Regions from separate parts of the Lysinibacillus sp. fkY74-1 genome, predicted to be linked through region 3. Evidence: riboswitches for the same ligand, from Rfam matches in the RefSeq annotation. Region 3 holds a riboswitch; each other region holds the start of a gene.
The links. Region 3 has a riboswitch for S-adenosylmethionine ahead of ACE1MS_RS19990 (bifunctional homocysteine S-methyltransferase/methylenetetrahydrofolate reductase). Riboswitches for the same ligand answer to the same signal wherever they lie in the genome.
Positions count from the first base shown of each region.

Region 1: it holds a riboswitch for S-adenosylmethionine, as region 3 does, so the genes downstream of both, ACE1MS_RS02085 (MetQ/NlpA family ABC transporter substrate-binding protein) here and ACE1MS_RS19990 (bifunctional homocysteine S-methyltransferase/methylenetetrahydrofolate reductase) in region 3, are expected to answer to the same signal.
Region 2: it holds a riboswitch for S-adenosylmethionine, as region 3 does, so the genes downstream of both, ACE1MS_RS21305 (cyclase family protein) here and ACE1MS_RS19990 (bifunctional homocysteine S-methyltransferase/methylenetetrahydrofolate reductase) in region 3, are expected to answer to the same signal.

Region 1 is NZ_CP170173.1:430,699-437,981, reverse strand. Features, by position in the region: gene ACE1MS_RS02095 (aminotransferase class I/II-fold pyridoxal phosphate-dependent enzyme) at 1-571, shown strand, start outside; gene ACE1MS_RS02090 (PPC domain-containing DNA-binding protein) at 619-1,122, opposite strand; SAM riboswitch class I at 1,245-1,350, shown strand; gene ACE1MS_RS02085 (MetQ/NlpA family ABC transporter substrate-binding protein) at 1,440-2,270, shown strand; gene ACE1MS_RS02080 (methionine ABC transporter ATP-binding protein) at 2,375-3,400, shown strand; gene ACE1MS_RS02075 (methionine ABC transporter permease) at 3,393-4,055, shown strand; gene ACE1MS_RS02070 (enoyl-CoA hydratase/isomerase family protein) at 4,069-4,848, shown strand; gene ACE1MS_RS02065 (alpha-hydroxy acid oxidase) at 4,863-6,023, shown strand; gene ACE1MS_RS02060 (CaiB/BaiF CoA transferase family protein) at 6,020-7,216, shown strand.
Region 2 is NZ_CP170173.1:4,301,194-4,308,476, forward strand. Features, by position in the region: gene ACE1MS_RS21285 (MFS transporter) at 1-411, shown strand, start outside; gene ACE1MS_RS21290 (ABC transporter substrate-binding protein) at 574-1,524, shown strand; gene ACE1MS_RS21295 (AraC family transcriptional regulator) at 1,603-3,174, shown strand; gene ACE1MS_RS21300 (hypothetical protein) at 3,337-3,738, shown strand; SAM riboswitch class I at 3,839-3,945, shown strand; gene ACE1MS_RS21305 (cyclase family protein) at 4,034-4,771, shown strand; gene ACE1MS_RS21310 (DedA family protein) at 4,801-5,397, opposite strand; gene ACE1MS_RS21315 (Cof-type HAD-IIB family hydrolase) at 5,489-6,262, opposite strand; gene ACE1MS_RS21320 (DUF2225 domain-containing protein) at 6,587-7,270, shown strand.
Region 3 is NZ_CP170173.1:4,039,221-4,046,503, reverse strand. Features, by position in the region: gene ACE1MS_RS20010 (YdcF family protein) at 1-294, shown strand, start outside; gene ACE1MS_RS20005 (SEL1-like repeat protein) at 366-1,652, shown strand; gene ACE1MS_RS20000 (globin-coupled sensor protein) at 2,282-3,574, shown strand; gene ACE1MS_RS19995 (protoporphyrinogen oxidase) at 3,766-5,160, shown strand; SAM riboswitch class I at 5,263-5,362, shown strand; gene ACE1MS_RS19990 (bifunctional homocysteine S-methyltransferase/methylenetetrahydrofolate reductase) at 5,452-7,283, shown strand, end outside.

The DNA of each region.
Region 1 (7,283 bases), 970 kb from region 3:
TATCATCGTATCACATGATTTCGCATATGGTGCAATTGTATTTGATGGCAATAAGCCTATTAGCTTTTTACAGGCCAATGGCGCAAAAGAAGTTGGAATCGAAATGTACACATTATCAAAAACTTATAATATGGCAGGTTGGCGTATAGGCTTTGCTGTTGGTAATGCTGATTTAATTGCTGCGATTAATCTTATTCAGGATCATTTGTTTTGTAGTCAATTTCCAGCTATTCAACAAGCAGCAGCTATTGCCCTTACATCTTCACAGGAATGTGCAGATGAGCTAAGAGCTACCTATGAGCGTCGTCGAAATGTTCTAATCGAAGAAGCGCATAGAATTGGCTGGCAAGTAACAGCACCAAAAGGCTCCTTCTTTGCCTGGCTCCCTGTCCCATTAGGTTTTACAAGCGAACAATTCGCCGATATATTGCTCGACAAAGCTGATATTGCAGTAGCCGCAGGTAATGGCTTTGGTCAATATGGGGAAGGCTATGTGCGTATTGGCTTGCTTGTAAGCGAGGAACGTTTACGAGAGGCCATCCAAAGAATTGAGCAATTGAAATTATTTTAACATGTAACCATATAGAGTCCTGTAGCTTTCACTAGCTACAGGACTTACTATTTTTCAATTTCCCTTGGAAAATCTAACCCATGTTCTAATGGATAAAATTGTACGTGACCTGTTTCATCATCCATCTGACGGATATGCTGAATGCCTTGCACTTCTGCCAGTACTACATCTGCTGTTATGACGATATTTCCGCCCTTTATAAAATGACCGCCTGAAACCACTCCCCATTGATCACTCATGGAACCATGGAAATGCGTTTCATATCCTGCATCACGCTTACAAACCACTCCTGAACCTTGGATAAACTCGAGTGGCCCCTCTTTCTCTACCACATCACTAAATCGAACTTTAATGTGGGAGGTTTCATCGGGTACTAAATAAACAAAGCTACTTTTTTGAAAACTACCAATACAACTAATAATGGTTGCTGAATCAATATTATTCTCTTCACAAAGTGCCTCTATTCCTTCAATGATGTCTGTCCCCATGAGAAGACGTGCACTAATCACCTTACCAAATGAACCTATGCCATAATTAACTCTTACTGGCATTCTTCCCCCTCCTTCGCGACAAAATATTATAACAATATAAAAAATTTCAAAAATATTTATTGACTTACTATACCCTATAAATTATATTAGTTCTATCGGAAATACAAAAATATAATATGAATCTCTTATCAAGAGTAGCTGAGGGACTGGCCCTATGAAGCTCGGCAACCTCCTTTTATGAAGGAAGGTGCTAAATCCTGCAAACGAAATTCGTTTGATAGATAAGAGAGGACTTTTTTTCATGAGCCTCTCTTAATTTATAAGAGAGTTTTTTTATTTTCAAAAAACCGATAAAACAATTTTTGGAGGTAGTTTTCATGAAGAAGAAAAATAAATTTTTAGTAGGTTTAGCAAGTCTTACATTAGTAGCAGCACTAGCGGGCTGTGGCTCTAAAGAAGATAGTACAGGAAAAAGCGACGCTATCGATGAAAATAAAATTGTCGTGGGTGTCACTTCAGGACCTCATGAGCAAATTGCAGAGGTAGCTGCTAAAGTCGCAAAGGAAAAGGGGCTAGAAGTAGACCTAAAATCTTTTTCTGATTATGTTTTACCCAATACATCCTTAGCTGAAGGAGATCTTGATGCAAACAGCTATCAGCATAAACCTTTCCTCGATACTTTTAATAAAGATCACGATACAGATTTAGTACCAGTTGGCAAAACAATTTTAAATCCTATGGGGATTTACTCTGAAAAATATAAATCATTGGATGACGTTCCTGAAGGCGCAACATTTGGCTTACCGAATGACCCAACAAATGGAGCGCGAGCTCTCTTTGTTTTACAAGAGGCAGGCTATATTAAATTAAAAGATGGAGCGGACTTAACAGCATCTGTTCGTGACGTGGAAGAAAACAAAAAGAATTTAAAATTCATAGAATTAGAAGCCGCACAAATTCCTAAGCAGCTTAGTGAAGTAGATGTAGCTGCTATTAATACGAACTTTGCGCTGGAAGCTGGCATTAATCCACAAGAGGACTCTATTCTTTTAGAATCTACTGACTCTCCATATGTGAACTACATTGTCGTTCGTGCTGAAAATGAAAATGACCCAACAATTAAAAAATTCGTTGAGGCTTACCAGTCTGATGAAGTGCGCCAATTCATTGAAGAGGAATTCAAAGGTTCTGTAATCCCTAGCTGGTAATACATGCCAAAAGCTGATATAAGGCTGAGAATCTGCCAATTGTCCACTATGGAAATCGCGCAGATTCTTGCTTTTTAGAAGCTAAGAAAGGAGCAAGTAATCTGATGATTCAATTACAAAATATATCAAAAGAATATAAGACGAAAAAAGGCAGTATTAAGGCAGTGGACGGAATTAATCTTCATGTAAAAAAAGGACAAATTCATGGTGTAATTGGGTATAGTGGTGCCGGTAAAAGTACGCTTATTCGTTGTGTTAATTTACTAGAGCGTCCCTCAGCAGGCAAAGTTTTGATTGATAATGTGGATATTACTACCCTTTCACTTCATGACTTACGTCAAACACGGCAAAAGATTGGCATGATTTTTCAACATTTTAATCTCTTAAAGACAGCAACAGTTTATAACAATATTGCGGTTCCCTTAAAGCTACTTGGTTATAACGAAACAGAAGTCCAAAATCGTGTGGCTAAATATGCCGAAATTGTAGGTTTAACAGAAAAGCTAGATAGCTACCCCAATCAGCTTTCAGGTGGACAAAAGCAACGTGTCGCAATTGCACGCGCTCTAGCACAAGAGCCAGAGATTTTACTTAGTGATGAAGCAACAAGTGCCCTTGATCCTGAAACGACAGAGGCCATTCTTGAACTATTGTTAAAAATTAATCGTGAATTAGGAATTACAATCCTACTGATTACACATGAAATGAATGTTATTCAGAAAATATGTGATGAGGTATCTGTTCTAGAGGCCGGGAAAGTAGTTGAATTTGGTACGGCTATTGAGCTCTTTGCAAAGCCCCAACACCCTACTACAAGAAAGTTTTTAAGTACCATTTCACAGCGTAACTTAACTCCTTCTCTTATTGAGCAGCTAAATGTTTCAGGTAGCGTCATTCGTTTAACATTTCTTGGGGAAAGTACTGGGAAGCCATTATTAGCTGAAGTCAGCAAAGTATATGATGTACAACCAAACATCCTAACAGCCAATATTATTGAATTAAAAAACGGCATTGTCGGTAATATTGTGGTGCATTTAAACGGAGAGCCAAGCATTGTTCAAAAAGCGCTAACCTATTTTGCAGAGAATGGCGTTACTGTTGAAGAGTTAGGAGGAGAATTCCATGAATAATTTCTTTCATGATTGGTCTGAGGTTATTGGCAAAGCAATTATCGAAACATTTCAAATGGTCGGAATTTCATTATTCTTTTCCATTCTAATCGGTATACCTTTAGGTCTTTTAATTGTTTTAACACGACCTGGTCAATCCTTTGAAAATAAATTTTTCTATCAATTATTTAATTTAATCATCAATATTATCCGTTCAGTGCCATTCATCATCTTACTATTCTTCATTTTACCTTTTACAAAGGTTATCGTCGGTACAACGATTGGTGTTAAAGGCGTTATTGTTCCGCTTGTAGTTTATACAGCTCCTTATATTGCAAGACTGATGGAGTCAGCGCTTTTAGAGGTTGATTCTGGCGTTATCGAAGCCTACACAGCCATGGGTATTAAACGTCGCCATATCATTTGGCATGTATTATTACGTGAAGCACGCCCATCCATTATTTTAGGCTTAACGATTGCTACAATTGGATTGATTGGCGCAACAGCAATGGCGGGAATGGTTGGTGCTGGTGGTTTAGGCGACCTCGCTTACCGTTATGGTCATTTACGCTACGAGGTAGATGTCATGTATGCAACGGTGTTTATTTTAATCATCCTTGTACAAAGCATACAATCCATAGGCAACCGCATTTCAGCCAAATTGAAGAAAGACTAGGAGGAAGATATCCATGGCAACTGAGATTTATGTAGAGAAAAACGGCTATATCGCAACGCTAGTGTTAAACCGTCCCGACAAACGGAATTCTTTATCGAGAGCAATGTTCCAAGCGATCATAGACGAGCTAGAAGAGTTACGTACAGATATGTCTATCAAGCTATTAATTGTACGGGGTGTCAATGAAGTCGCCTTTTCCTCAGGCGCAGATATTAGTGAATTTTTAGATATCCGCTATGCGTCAGATAATGCTAAAGCCTATAATAATCTAGCTTTAAAGGCCATTGATGTCCTCTATAAATTTCCACATCCTACGATTGCCATGATTCAGGGCTTAGCGATTGGCGGCGGCTTAGAGTTAGCCAATGCATGTGACTTTAGATTGGCAACACCAAAGAGTAAGCTTGGCATTACCGCTGCGAACATTGGGATTGTCTATAATCTTGAAAGCACTAAACGACTTATAAATATTGTGGGTGTCGCGAAGGCTAAAGAGATTTTATACACAGCAAACATTTTTACAGCGGAGGAAGGAAAAAGCATTGGTTTGATTACTGCCCTTCATGAGCCACAGGAAATTGAAAATGCCACTTTGCATTTTGCAGAGCATCTTTTAAAGAAATCACCTATTGCCAATGCAGGTAGTAAAAAAATAATTCAAGCTATTGTGGATGGTGAAAATGAAGAGAGTGATGAACTGGCTCAATTGATTCTCGATTCATTTAGTTCTGATGATTATAACGAAGGTATTCAAGCTTTTTTAAATAAAAGAAAGCCTATTTTCAATAAATAAGTGAGGTAGTAACGATGACAAATACAACTGATGGTGACCTACTCTTAAAAAATATCACTGCCCAAGCGCCCTTCCCCATTTGCTTTGCAGATTTAGAAAAAGCAGTAGCTGAAAAAATTCCCGCCGGACCATTCGGCTACATTCGCTCAGGAGCTGGCGGTGAACAAACATTACGCAATAATCGTTCAGCTTTTGAAAAGTACTCCATTGTTCCCCGCTTTTTAAATGATGTTTCAAACGTTCATACATCCATTAATTTATTCGGAAAAACATATCCAACACCATTGCTCTTTGCACCTGTAGGCATGAACGGAATGGTTCACGAGGAAGGTGAACTTGCCGCTGTACGCGCTGCCCAGCAATTAAATATGCCCTATATTCAAAGCACAGTCTCCACCTATGCACTCGAAGATGTTGCCGAAGCTGCCCCTTCAGCAACAAAATGGTTTCAATTGTATTGGTCTACGAATGAGGAAATTGCATTTAGTATGGCCGCACGAGCAGAGTCAGCAGGCTTTGAAGCCATTGTTTTAACAGTCGATACAGTAATGCTTGGATGGCGAGAAGAAGATGTACGCAATCAATTTTCACCATTAAAGCTAGGCTACGCAAAAGGAAATTACATAAATGATCCTGTCTTTATGGCTTCTTTGCCTAATGATTCATTTGAATCGTATGTACAAGGCGTCTTGCAAAATGTCTTCCACCCTACACTCAATTGGGAGCATGTTCGTGAATTAAAACGGCGTACAAATCTCCCTATATTATTAAAGGGAATTCTACATCCTGAAGACGCAAAGCTAGCAATTGTAAATGGGATTGACGGTATTATCGTATCGAACCATGGCGGCCGACAATTAGATGGTGTTATTGGGTCACTTGATGCCCTTCCCTCCATCGTGAGTGCTGTCAAAGGACAAATCCCTATAATTTTAGATAGCGGTGTATATCGCGGGATGGATGCCTTAAAGGCGCTTGCTTTAGGAGCTGATGCTGTGGCAATTGGGCGGCCCTTCATCTATGGTCTAGCCCTTGAAGGACAACAGGGTGTCGAAAGAGTCATGACAAATATCTATGATGAATTAAAGGTTTCCATTGCATTAGCAGGCACAACCTCCATCGAAGGGTTACGTACGATTACATTAGTCAAAAATGATGGGATGGAGGTCAAATGAAACAAGCATTAGACGGTTTAAAAGTTGTAGATTTATCTCAAGTTTTAGCTGGCCCTTATTGTACGATGGTCTTAGCAGATATGGGCGCAGAAGTCATAAAAATCGAGAAATATCCAAACGGAGACGACACCCGAGCAATGGGTCCGTTTATTAATGAAGAAAGTCATATGTATATGATGGTTAATCGCAATAAAAAAGGTGTTTGTATAAATTTAAAAACGCCAGATGGTTTGGCTTTATTCAAAGAGCTTATCCAGTCTGTAGATGTGCTGGTGGAAAACTACCGGCCAGGTGTTACGGAAAAACTAGGTATTGATTATGATACTTTAAAGGCTCTTAATCCCGGACTCATTTACTGCTCTATTTCTGGGTACGGACAAACGGGTCCTTATAGCCAAAAAGGTGGCTATGATATTATGGCACAGGGTTTAAGTGGCTTAATGCATATGACTGGCGAAGCGCAAGGTCGGCCTGTAAAAGTTGGCTTTGCTGTCAATGATATTGCTGCTGCCCAAACGGCCTTACAATCTATTTTAATGGCCTATATTTATAAGCTACGCAGTGGCGAGGGACAATATATAGATGTCTCTTTAGTAGAGTCAGGGCTTGCTTGGACTGTTTGGGAGGCTGCTGCCTACTTTGGTCAAGGCGAATTACCAGAACGAACAGGAACTGCCCATCGAGTATCCGCACCCTATCAAGGCTTTAAAACACAGGATGACTATATTTTATTAGGTGCTGGCAATCAAAAGCTGTGGGAAATCTTTGCGACAAAGGTTGTCAAACGTCCTGATTGGTTAGACAATCCCCTCTTTATTACTAACTATTCACGTGCCCAACATGTGAAAGCTTTAGAGGTAGAAATAGAGAGCGAATTAGCGAAACATCCAGCGACCTACTGGCTGGAGCTTTTAGATGAGCACGGCGTACCATCCAGCCCAATCTATTCCTATGACCAAACATTGAATGATCCCCATATTTTAGAGCGTGGCATGGTCTTGTCTTATGACCATCCGACTGCTGGGCCAATGAGGACATTAGGTTTCCCAGCAAAATTCTCACGCACACCGGGACAATTAACTAGTGCAGCGCCCACTTTAGGACAGCATAATGAAGAAATTTTGCAGGCATTAAACATCACTGATCATGAAGTTCAACAGCTAAAAAAAGCGCATGTAATTAGCTCAAAATAAGTACCCCTTTATTTTAAAGATCACTTTATAGAATTTAATTGGAACGAAGCGCTCGTTTTAAAAAAGG
Region 2 (7,283 bases), 260 kb from region 3:
ATTGGTAATACACTAGGAGGCCATTTTGCAAATCAAAATCCGCTTCGTTCCATCTTTATTATTTTTGTAGGACTTGCATTAGCTTTACTTGGTATTGGCTTTACTCTTGAATCGCCAATTATTGGGTTATTCATGGTCCTACTAATGGGCTTATTTATGTTCATGAATGTCCCAGGCTTGCAACTATATGCAGTTATACTGTCTGAAAAATATATACCATCAGCTATTTCAATGGCCTCTGCATTAAATATTTCTGCTTTCAATATTGGTATATTTTTAGGTTCCTATATTGGTGGTTTTATTATTCGTCATCAATCATTAGCACAAACGCCTGTATATGGATTCCTTATGGTTATGCTGGCAGCGGTCGTTACACTCCTATGGCTACTTTTTGATAAAAAGAATCAATAGGACTCTAAACTCTTCATTTTGTATAAAAAAGATGTAGAGAATATGTATTGTTTGTTTTTATATGGTATCCTATAATTTATTTGAATCAAACGAGAATGATTATCATTCTAAATTAAGATAAACATTTATCAGTTTTTAGTAAATTTATAGGAGTGAATAGCCATGCGTATCAGTCGATATTTTACATTTGTACTTATTCTTGTACTGCTGTTCGTTTTAAGTGCCTGTGGTTCAAATGAAACACAAACAAGTTCAGAGAGTGTGAATCCAACAAAAGAAGATACGCGAGTTGTAGAGGATGAGTTTGGAGAAGTAACAATTCCAACAAATCCACAGCGAGTAGCAGCCATCTATATGGAAGATTATTTAACTGCCTTAGATGTCAAGCCTATTGTGCAATGGTATCACCCTTCCTGGGGTAAACAAGATTATTTAGGCTTAGACGTACCTGAGTTTGACGTTACAGGTAGTCTAGAAACATTACTTCAAGCTAAGCCTGATTTAATCATTGTAGATGGTGCAGCAGATAAGGCAAAGTATGAAGAATATTCAAAGATTGCACCTACTTATCGCTTAAAAGAAGACATACTACAAGATCCACGTGAAATTGTGAAAACGATAGCTGATGTTTTAAATATCCCTGAGAAAGCGAATGAAATCGTTGATAAATATGAGGAACGTGTTACGAATTTAAAAGCTAAGTTAGAAGAATCCGTTGGTGACGAAACTGTTGCCGTTGTCCGCCTAAATGTGGCAGATAAAACGTTGGCATTATTCGGTATAAAGAATCGCTACACGGGCTACATTTATACGGAAGCTGGTTTAAATCCACATCCATTAGCTCGGGATATGACAGAGTTCCACGAGGTCTTGTCTGAAGAAGCTATTCCAGAATTAGATGCTGATCATATTATACTCTTCCCTTCAAATGGCACTTGGGAAACTGAAGAAAATCAAGAGGCGATTAAATGGTTAGATAGTACGCTTTGGAAAACAGTTCCTGCTGTAAAAAATGGACAAGTTTATATTGCTGATCGAACTTATTGGCAGTCTGGTGCCATTACTGCAAACCTACTAAAATATGATGATCTTGAGAAATGGTTCGTGAAATAATTTACAATAGAAAGCTCTTTAGGGGGCTTTCTTTGTGTTGTTTTCCAAATTTAAACTTTACTTAGGAGTGCGTGGACAATGGGTAATTTAATACAAATCTATCATTTACAAACTATTTCATATACTATTCTTTCAGCAGGTATGCAGTCATATAGCAATACATACTATTCTCTTTTCATCCTTATTAGTGGTAACGGAACACTTAAGACAAACCATGAAACTATCCACCTTATGAAAGGAAAATGTGTGATTATTCCACCTAATAGCCCTGTCGAAATTCACATTGCCGATGAGACACTCTGCTTTTACCAATTGACATTTAATACGATCTATCTTAGTGAAGCTCATTCTCCTACTAGTCTCTTTACAAGTGTTAGAGAACTACGTCTTCTTCCCTTCTCTCAATGCAATAGACTATTAGAAGCTATTTATCGGTGTCGTCAAACAAAAGATGAGCACACTGTTTTTGAGCAGCATGTTCGTTTCCAAGAATTGATATTATTTATTTTTGAGCAAAACCGAACGAAGCCTCTACAACAAAGTGATCGTCAATCTGTAGAGCAATCTATCCAATATTTGCACAACCACTTTGGAAAGGATTGGACTGTCGAACAGCTAGCAGAACTGGCAGGTGTACCAAAATGGAGTTACTCACGCATTTTTAAAGATATTACGGGACAAATACCTCTGTATTATTTAAATAGTATACGTATTGAAAAAGCCAAACAGTTATTAATGACAACGAATGATCGTTTATTTGAAATAAGTCAGTCTATTGGCTTTAATAATGAATACTATTTCAATCGTCGTTTTAAAGAGCATGTAGGTATTTCCCCAGGGCAATTCCGACGAAGTCAGAGCAATAATGTACGCGTATTCGCACCATTCTTAGAGGACTTCTTTGTAGCTTTAGGTATTACGCCCATTGCGCAATTCAGTCATTCCAAGTGGGGAAAACAAGACTATTTAGGTCTACAGGATGTGCCTGATATCGATGTACAGTATGGAAAAATGGAACACCTCTTTCACTATAAACCAACATTAATTATGTTAGATGCTGGTATAGAGCGTTGGGAAACCTGTCTTCATTTAAATAAGTTGGCCCCAATCTGTCACCTAAACAACCCTGGAGAGGACTGGCAATCGACTCTATTTAAAATTGCAGATTTAACAGGGAAAACCGCTATGATGCAAGATATTATTACGGAATATGAGGACAAGGTACAGAGGGCTCGAAAAATTCTAGGTAGATCCGTTTACGGACAAAGTGTGGCATTTCTTCGCATTTCAGCCATTGGCATTACACTGTATGCTGGCCCTGATTGCGGTTATACAGGGCCAATTCTATACCGTGACTTAGGCTTAACGCCTGATCCATTGGTGTGGAAAATACCGCTTAATCAGCGTAAAGCTCATCTGACTTCAAATCAGCTGCAACAACTAGACGCTGATCATTTGTTTATCACCTTCGACAAGCAACACTCCATTTATGAGAATGAAGAGCGTACTATTTTAACATCCTCTATGTGGAAAAACCTAAGGGCTGTTAAAAGAAACTGTGTCTATGAGGTGGATTTTTTAACGTGGATGAATTATGGAATCCTGTCACATAGCAAAAAAATAGATGATGTATTAAACGTTCTTGGCTAAAGAACAAAAGGGAAGCGCTCCATCGCTTCCTTTTTTAGTTTGTGTGGCATACCATTCAGCATAGTATATTAACACTTCAGTACAGGAATGGCGTTATTCAAACACCTAAAAAGATCATGATACATAAGATAAGATATCAGCTTCTGGCTAGGAGGAATTGATTTGTATTATAATCCTTATCCTTATTTTATTCACCCCTACCATTACCCGATACCATCGACAGACCATCAACTTGCAGCTAGAACCTTTTCACAACATTTAGCAATGCCGACTAGTAATAGTCCCTTTCCCCCTGTTGATACACAAAAATTAATATCTTCAGCTACGCGGATAAAGACGATTATGCAGCAGGCACAATTACTTACAGATAAAATTGATAGTTCTCAACAATTTGCACATGACTTAAAGAATGCTGCACAGCTTTCAAATAAAACAGAGGTCGAAAAATTAATTACATCCACAGGCATTACTACAAAATTTGAAACCAACTATACACCAGATAATTTTAGAATACAGCTTATGGATAGTGCCTGCTGTCGAGTAACGTTAATTTTGAATTGGTAAGTAAATTAATTTTAACCCTGTAATCCTATCAAAGTTGTAAACTATAAAAATATATGTTAAAGTATTTATACTATTATTTCTGAAAATTCTTATATCCTATTTCTTATCTAGAGAGACGGAGGGATCGGCCCGATGAAGTCTCAGCAACCAGCTCAAGCAGTATGGTGCTAATTCCTATTGGCAAAATTTAAGCCTGAAAGATGAGAAGACGCACTACCTATGTTTGATTCCGGGAGTCCTCTTCGATTGAGGACTCTTTTTTATTGACTACTACTTTTAGAAAGCAGGGAATTTAATGTCTAACGAACTTTTACAAGCATTGCACTTACTAAAATCAAAACAGTGGGTCGATTTGACACATACCTTCGGCCCAGACTCACCTCATTTTTTCATGTTTGAAGATGCTAAATTTGAAACATTATTCTCGCATGATGATGGATTTTTTGCACAGCAGTTTTCTTTTCCTGGACAATATGGAACACATATTGACCCACCCATTCACTTTGTAAGAGATACTCGATTTCTAGATGAATTAGCACTAAAGGAGCTTGTTCTTCCGCTTATCGTCATTGATAAATCACAGGAGGCTGCTAGTAATCATGACTTTACACTCAGTGTACAAGATATTCTAGAATTCGAGACACACTATGGACAGATTGAAGAAGGTACATTTGTGGCACTGCGAACAGATTGGAGTAAGCGTTGGCCAGATAAAGAGGCATTTAGTAATAAAGATGTCAATGGAGATAATCATCTTCCAGGTTGGGGCTTGGAGGCCTTACAATTTCTATTCAAGGAACGTAAAGTAAGTGCAATAGGTCATGAAACTTTTGATACTGATTCTGCCACTGATTTTCGTCAAAGTGGCCAATTGGTTGGTGAATATTTTGTCCTCAATCAAGACACTTATCAAATTGAGCTCATGACTAATTTAGACAAGCTACCTCCTAAAGGTGCTATTATTTTTAATATAGTACCCAAGCCTGAAAAAGCATCTGGATTCCCTGTACGTTCATTTGCCATATTGCCATAACAAAAAGTCGGTAGGAATCCTACTGACTTTTACTTTTGTACGTTTCTTTTTTTAAATAAATAATAAATAATTAACATGACTAGGACAAACAGCAAGATGACGTACATACTGTAATGAGATAAATAGTAACCGACGAATCGCCATTTCTCTCCTAGCACTTTTCCTAAGGTTATAAATGTAAAAGTCCATATAAATGCCCCTGTATAAGCAAAGAAAGCGAATTTCCTATATGGATAATTATTGATAGCGGCGATATAGGCTGTTAGATGGCGTACACCAGGAATAAAATAGCCAGCAATTAATAAAAAAGGCCCCACTTTCATAAACATTTTTTTAGTAAATTCAATTTTTTGCTCAGTTATATGAATCTTTGGCCCATATTTCTGCAAGAGCGGTAAGCCAAATCGACGGCCGATATAGTAGCTTAAAGTAATCCCCCCCATTGCGCCAATCAGAGCACTTACTAAAGCTGGGATATGTCCAAGGCTTTCTCGATAAACACTATAGCCTACATAAGTTAAAAATACTTCATCGGGAAGTGGCAACCCAACAATGCCTCCAATTAGGATCACGATGATGCCAAAATACCCGTAATGTTCAATTAGAGATTGCACATGCTGCGCCATTTTTCATCCCACCTAATACATTGTTCTATATACTCATAACTGTATACCAAAAGAGTCTCTCAAGCCTCCACTTTACTTCCTTTCCATATCGTTAAATAATGTGCAGCTTTCGTAAAGCAAAATCTATGCCGCCTTCAATGGATTTCTTTGTAACAAAATCTGCAACATTTTTTAGAGCTTGGCTCCCATTCCCCATAGCTACCCCAAGGCCAACCAGCTCTAGCATATCTATATCATTCTCTCCATCTCCAAAAGCTATGGCATCCTTAGCATTAATCTCAAAATAATCCAGTACAGCCTTTACGGCTATCGACTTGGACACATCTTGCTGTAAAACATTCACAATATAAGGATGCCATCGTTGCCGTAATATATTCGAAAATTGACGAGCTAATCTTTTTTCAGCCTGTTCATCAGCATAAAGGCACATAAGAAAAACCTCTTCATCCATAATGCTTTCTTTTCTAACTGGAAAATCACATAAAGACAATGTCTCTTGCATCGCGCTTAAGGCTAATGGATTTTGTATATCATTCATCGTAAGTTGTTCTGTAAAAAATGTTAAGGAATGCTGATGTTGCTGTGCAAAAGCTTGAACATTTTGAACAATGCCCTTCTCAATCGGAATTTTATGTATCACAACATCCTTGTGTTTCACATATGCCCCATTCGCCGTAATAAAGGTTTCAATCCCTAAATTTTTCAGCTCTTCACACATGGACAACGGTCTTCCTGTCGCAGCCACAAGATAGATTCCCTTTTCCTGTAATAGTCGAATAGCCTGCCTCGTACTTTCCTCCACAGCACCATTCTCATAATTGATTAGTGTACCATCCACATCAAAAAATACTATTTTATACGTCATCTGCTCCACCCTCTCATAGTAAACTTTTGAACTATACAATTCGAACCGTCCATTAAATAAATTGTACATAATTCGACAAACTTTTCGGTAACTATATAACTTACTTTAACTACACCGATAAATACTATTACAAGCACATTTCTAATGATATTTAACTAAAAAAACGAGTATTATTTTTAATTTTATAATTCCAAAGGAGTATACCAAAGAACACAGAATTGTTAAAATGGAAGATAATGAATTAAATACATTGAACGATTATTGATTATGTATAAATAGAACAAAAGAAATAATATTATTGAGCATGCAAAGGAGTTGATTCTTATGGCATTTAACATCTACTACTATGAAAGTAGCGTAGATTGTAAATTTTGCAAAAAGCATTTTACAACGTATAAAGTACGCCCAAATCGATATAAAATTATCGAGGAACAAACAGATTTCATGCCCGTCTATGATGGTCTTAACCCTTTGCTGTATGAAGTTGCCGTGTGCCCACATTGTGGCTTTGCCTTCCATAAATCCATGACACGTACATACGGACCTTTCATGCAGCTTATAGATGAACTATACATTAAAGAGCTACAGAAACCTATGAGTATCTGTCAAGAGCGTACAATCGATGATGCCATTATAAGCTTTAAGCTTGCTTACTTAGTATCTCGCGCATCAATGGAAGAATCGCTTTTGATGGCTAATTTCGCCTTAAAAATTGCCTGGTTATATCGTATAAAAAACGATGAAGAATCAGAAAAACGCTACCTTTTTGCCGCTAGAGATTTTTACAGTAAATCATTTGCTTCTAATCAGGAAGGTGGAGAGCGAATTCAATTTTTACATGCCGAGCTAAGCCTCCGACTTGGTGATATGACAGAAGCTAAAAAAGGATTTTCAAGGTTAATTGCTGATAGGAACGTCTCGCCAAAATATCGAAAGCTAGCACGTAATCGTTGGGAAAATTATAAATATGATGAACAACCTATAACAGTTAATGAAAGCATTCATTGATGTATCGAGGAGA
Region 3 (7,283 bases):
AATACAGAAGAAAATATGATTTTTACGAAAAACATAATGGATCAACATGCTCAAGGAGAAAAATATCGTTCCATATTTGTGACAAATAATTTTCACGTATTTCGCGCAAGTCTCTATGCAAAAAAAGCAAAATTAGATGCAGAAGGAGTTGGCTCAAAAACAGCCTTTTACTATGTTCCTAATGCATTTACAAGAGAATTTATAGGCTTATTAGAAATGAATAAGTGGGCCCATATGACAGTTTTTTTGATCATTACGCTATTCATAGGCTTACTGTTGCGAGCATATGTGTAACCAAAAATCAACTGTCTTCCATATAATAATGGCAAGACAGTTTTTTACATAATGTGCAAGGGAGGAAAACAATGTACGAGCAAATTTTAGCTAAGCGCAATAAGGAACGCATTCAGTCCCTACAAGAAATCATGCAAACAAAAAATACAATGTTTGCTCAAAATATTACATTACTAACATTCACTGAAGTTAACTTAACAGCCTTGCAAAAAATACTGTATCAAATAGTGCGAGGGTTATTAAAAGATCAGCAACAGCGACATTTACAAATTGTCCATTCAGATCAAACTCAATCTGTGCAGGATAATGTTTTAACGTTGTTAGCAGAGTATGATGATGTGTTGCGTGATGCCATTCCACAACCAATCTATATACTCATTTGGCAAATTTCATCCCTCGAAAGGTTAACAAGCAGAGTAGAAGTTGTAGATGATGTACTTGATGTTGTTGAATGGTATTTCGACCATCAGGATGATCAAGTCAAGATTTTAGATGAAGAAGATTTAGATCATGAGGTAATGATTGATTTATATAAAGAGGCGGTTGAAGATCAAGACACGGATGCACAATATCAGCTAGGGGAGTATTACAATGCTAAGGAAGGGAATTGTTTTCAACCTGAAAAATCATTAAAATGGTTCGAATTAGCCGCAGCCCAAGGAAATGCAGATGCTCAATATGTGCTAGGGAATTTTTATTTTGAGGGAGTCGGTGTTGAGGAGAATTACACGCAGGCCTTTTCTTTATATGAAAGGGCTGCTTTACAAGGGCATGCCGATGCTGCCAATAATTTAGCGGATATGTACTTTAATGGAGAGGGTGTGCCGCTGGATTTTACTCTGGCAAGAAAATGGTTTGATTTTGCAGCTAGTAAGAATGTGGCAGAGGCTATGTTTACGCTAGGAATTATTTATGAGCAAGGATTAGGAGTCAATAAAGATACAAATGCAGCTTTTAATATGTATAAAAAGTCTGCCGAAGCAGGATATGTGGAAGCGCAGTATCGTCTAGGGGGTATTTATCTAGAGGGGCGCCTTGATCAAGCAAAAGATATAAATCGAGGTCTATTTTGGTATGAAAGAGCTGCAGAGCAATTTCATATCGATGCCTTTTATGATTTAGGCTTTATTTGGAGTAAAGGTTTAACAGGCATCCGAAATATTGAAAAGGGCATTCATTGGTTTAAACAGGCTGCTCTACAAGGGGATGCAGATGCAAAGCTACAACTTGGTCATATATATAATAATGATGAAGGCATTGCTAGAAATCTGAAGGAGGCTCTTAAGTGGTATAGACTTGCTGCAGATGCTGGCATAGAAGAAGCGGCTAAAATAGTAGAGGAACTTAAGGGATTGTAAATTTTATATTAAAATTTCATAGCTCAATAAGATTATTTATACGAATGTATATAATGAACCTTTTGTATTGTTAGAGAGCTAGATATTAGGTATTTATGATTATTTAAAATAAAGGTATAAAATATTAATATAGTGAAATTCAATGATGATTGATCGAAAAATAGAAAAAAGGTAAAAAAAATAAGCATAATCAAACAAACAAATGAAACAAAAGGCTACCAATAATATTGTGGTAGCTTTTTTTTGATGATATTCATACAATGTAACAACAAGGACTTTATATACATATTATGTAAAATTATGGTAATGATAAAATTGACAGTATTTTTTAAAATGTTTAAGGTAAATGAGTAATTTTGAAATGAATCAAACATAAATAAATCGACTGTAGTCAATGTATAGAGAAGATCTGTTAGTTGGGTGCAAATTACCTTTTATTCATGATAGAACAATGTGTGACTGCTTTTTTGGGAGGAAGAAGTGTGACAAATGAAATAGCTGAAGCAAATGGGCTCATAGTAATATGCTAAGCTATTTATCGGTATTTTTTGTTGTATCAATCAATATGCTAAAAGGTATTTGTTGTTTCTCAGCCTAATAAAGTAAACGGGACGAAAGAGGGAAGATAAGTGATTTTTCAAAAACAGAGTAAGACGAAGGCGTTGGATTTACAGCAATATACGGTGAAAATGGATCTGTCTAATCGCCAATTAATGGTGAAGCAAATTGAAATGCTGAATGTAACGAAGCAGGACTTACAATATTTAAAAGCATTCCAGCCGTATGTTATGGACAATGTAGACCACATCGTAAACCGTTTTTACAATATGATCGGTACCGAACAACATTTGGTAAATATCATTAGTCATCATAGTTCTGTAGAAAAGCTTAAAGTAACGTTACGGCAGCATATTATTGAAATGTTTAATGGAACGATTGATGAGGTGTATTACCAAAGGCGTGTGAAAATTGCAAAGGTGCACGTCCATATTGGGCTTAGAACACAATGGTATATTTGCGCATTCCAAGATTTATCTCTCTCATTTATAGACTTGGTTGAACAGCATATTGGTCATCCGCAAGATCAGTTTAATACAATAAGAGCTATTTCTAAAATTTGTAATTTTGAGCAACAACTTGTTTTAGAGGCATATGAAAATACAGTGGAACAGCATAAAGAAAACATGGAACAAGAAAAAGAAGTAATTGAACGACAAATTGTACAATCTTCTGAATTACTTGCAGCCATTTCACAGGAAACCAATAGTTCATTTTGCAGACTAAGCGAGCAGTCTGGGGATATTGAACAATTGGCGAAGAGATCACTAGAAGTGTCTACTCTTGCTGAAAACCAAGCACTGGATGGACGTGAATGTTTAAAGAAACAATCACAAAATATGCACAATATTATTCAATCTCTTCATGATATAGAAGAAAATATTGAACAATTATCTGATATGTCGAAGGAAATGGAAACGATTATGAGTGTCGTTACCAATATTGCCAATCAGACTAATTTGTTGGCTTTAAATGCCGCTATTGAAGCAGCCCGTGCCGGAGAAGCAGGGAAGGGATTTAGTGTAGTAGCTGATGAAGTACGTAAATTATCCATTCAAACAAAGGAATCTGTCACGGCTGTTGCATTATTGCTGCAAAAAACGAGTGAACGCACAGAGAAGTTAGAGCAATCTCTCATTAATATCCAAGATGAGGTGGCATCTGGTGAGGATAATATGTTACACACGGAAGGTCAATTTACAAATATAGTAGGTGCAATGACAGAAGCAAAAGATCAAAATGATTGCATGGCGACGAAAATACAAGCAATTGCAGGTATATTAAGTGGGTTGGGTACTTCTTTTACTGAAGTAACGAACTCAGCAGAAAAATTAGCTAGCTTTGCCCAAAATTTAAAAAGCTAGACCACTAGTAACAATATTTAACACTATAGTACTCATTGTAATGTGTGTTTAGTAAGTATCATTCTTTTGAGCTAGAGTTATCTCACGGTTGAGATAGCTCTATTTTTGCTAAATTTGTAAAGGGTTTAACGTAATTTTCAATGAAAATAAGTTTATACTGTAGACAGAACTAAAAATAGGGGCGGTTTACTATGAAAACAGTTGTTGTATTAGGTGGCGGTATTACTGGGTTATGCACAATGCATTATCTACAACGTCAAGTGAAGGAAAAAAATTTAGATGTTCAGCTAGTGCTCGTAGAAAAAAATACATATTTAGGTGGTAAATTATATTCAGCCTATGAACAAGGTTTTATTATGGAAACTGGTGCTGATTCTATTGTAGCTCGCCATAAAGGTGTAATGGAGCTAGTGCAGGAGCTAGATTTTGAAGATCATCTCGTTTACAACGAAACAGGTATATCCTATATTTATACAAATAACGAGCTGCACGCCATCCCAGCGGATTCTACTTTCGGTATACCTATGAGTGTGGCATCACTTGAAGAAAGCACACTTATCTCTGATCAGGCCAAACAAGAAGCTTTAAAAGATTTAACTTTACCCAATGCAGGCTTTACAAAAGAAAGCTCGATAGGGGAATTTCTAACTTATTACCTTGGTGAAGAGCTAGTGGAAAATCAAATTGCACCAGTTCTAGCAGGTGTCTATTCTGGTGATTTACACCAGCTTTCTATTGCCTCCACTTTACCGTATTTAATTGACTATAAAAATGAATATGGAAGTATCATAAAAGGTTTTGATGCGAATCGTGAGCAATTTGTTAAAGCAGCTAATAAAAAATTTATTTCATTTCAAAATGGATTATCCTCTTTAATTGAGCGATTAGAGCAAACATTAACAGATGTAGACATCATTAAAGGTGTAGCCACAAGTCAGGTCAAAAAAATGGAGAACCACTATTTGATTTCCTTAACAAGTGGTCAAAACATTGAGGCAGATTATGTTGTTCTAGCACTACCAAATGAGGCAGTCCAAAGTATATTGCAGGACGACTCCTTAACACATTATTTTAATCAGTTTACTACAGCGTCAGCCATTACCATTTATCTGGGCTTTGATGTGCCTGATGCAAACTTACCAGCGGATGGTACAGGCTATATTGTATCTCATAATTCTGATGTCACTTGTAATGCAGCAACTTGGACGAGTCGTAAGTGGAAGCATACATCGAAAAACAATCAATTACTTGTGCGCCTATTCTATAAGAGTATAAATCCGGCGTATGAGCAGTTACGTGATATGACTGATGATGAATTGGCAGCGGTTGCTTTAGAAGATGTTCGAAAAAGCCTAGGAATCGATGAAAAACCAACCGTTGTGAATGTTACAAAGTGGATTGATCAAATGCCTAAATATGACTTAGCACATCGTGAAGCGCTGCAAGGCTTATTACTAGAGCTAAATGAAAACTACCCGAATTTATCGATAGCAGGTTGCTCTTATTTTGGAGTAGGTATTGGTGCTTGCATTCAAAATGGGAAAAAAATTGGTGAAGAGCTTGCGGAAGAACTATCCAATCTTTAAGTTTTTAAGCGGAAAAATTCTTTGTTGTGAGAAATAGTCTTGACTCATACGTCTGTAAACGATATGATTCTTTTAATTATTTAAAAAATTCATACTTAATAATTCTTATCAAGAGAAGCAGAGGGACTGGCCCATTGAAGCTTCAGCAACCAACTTTTTGTCAGGTGCTAAATCCAGAAGACCGTTGAGTCGAAGATGAGAAGGAACAATAATGATGAGTCGTTAAAGCCTTCTTTTTATATAAAAGAAGGCTTTTTATTATACAGAGATAGAGGAAGAGAGGCTAGATTTATGGGATTGCTGGAAAGGTTAAAAACACATGTATTGACGGCAGATGGTGCAATAGGCACAGTGTTGTATGGCTATGGATTGGAGTATTGCCATGAGGAAATGAATGTTCAAAGACCTGAATTAATTGAAAAGATTCATAGAGAGTACATTGCAGCTGGTGCTGATATCATTCAAACGAATACATACGGTGCCAATGCCATTAAATTAGCTCGCTATGGACTAGAATCGAGTGTCCAACGATTTAATGAAGCAGCTATTACTATTGCCAAGCGAGCAGCAGCAGATGGCGGTCAATTTGTTTTAGGAACAATAGGTGGTATTCGTGGTATTCGTAAAAGCGATGCCACATTAAATGACATTTTAAAGACCGTTGAAGAACAGGCAAGTGTGCTACTTGCAGGGAATCCAGATGGCCTTTTACTCGAAACCTATTACGATTTTGAAGAATTAACAGCAACATTAAAAATGCTACGCGCCAAAACTAATATACCGATAATTGCTCAAGTATCTATGCATGAGCCTGGTGTTTTACAAAATGGTATGTCTCTAAATATTGCACTACATGAGCTAGAGATTCTTGGTGCAGATATAGTAGGTGTCAATTGCCGTCTAGGTCCATATCATACGATTCAAGCCTTTGAGGGTGTAGAACTTCCAGAAAAGGCGTTTATGTCGGCCTATCCAAATGCTTCGTTATTAGATTTAGAGGATGGGCGTGTTGTTTATGAGTCGGAGGCTGATTATTTTGGTCGCGCTGCTGTCGAGCTGCGTGATCAAGGGGTACGCTTAATTGGGGGGTGTTGTGGTACGACACCAAAGCATATTGCAGCCGCAAAGAAGTATTTAGAGGAGCTATCACCAGTTAGTGAAAAGTATGCGAAACCTGCAAAGATTGAGATTGTTCGTGATGCAGAGCCAGCTAAGTATGAACCACTTCATGAAAAAGTAAAACGTGAGCGCTCGGTCATCGTGGAGTTGGATACGCCTAGACACTTAGAAATAGAAGGATTTCTTGAAGGGGCCAAACAACTATATGAGGCAGGTGCCGATGTAGTGATGATGGCAGACAATTCATTGGCATCCCCACGTATTAGCAATATTGCAATGGGTGCCTTATTGAAAAGTACGAATGGTGTACGCCCTCTTACTCATATTACCTGTCGAGATCGTAATTTAATTGGCCTGCAATCGCATTTAATGGGCTTAAATGCATTAGGGATTCATGATGTGTTAGCTGTTACGGGTGACCCAACGAAGGTTGGAGACTTTCCTGGTGCCACCAGTGTATATGATGTCTCCTCGATGGAGCTTATCCAATTAATTAAACAATTAAATGAGGGAGTCTCTTTCTCAGGGAAACCACTCCGAAAAAAGGCAAATTTCTCTGTGGCTGCTGCATTTAACCCAAATGTTCGTGTTTTAGATCGTGCTGTTGCACGCTTAGAAAAAAAGATTGAGCATGGGGCAGACTACTTCATTTCACAGCCTGTGTATACGAAGGAAAAAATGATAGAAATTTATGAAGCAACCAAGCATTTACAAGCACCGATTTATATTGGTATTATGCCCGTTACGAGTTATAAAAGTGCTGAATTTTTACATCATGAGGTGCCAGGTATTAAATTATCTGAAGATGCTTTAGCAAGAATGAAAGCATGTGGTGAAGATAAGGAACGCGCCACACTTGAAGGTATTGCAATTGCCAAGGAATTAGTAGAAGTGGCTGCGCAATATTTCAATGGAATTTACCTCATTACACCATTTTTACGCTACGATGTGACATTAGAGTTAATGAAATATATAGAGCAATTGGATGAACAGAAAAAAGGGGT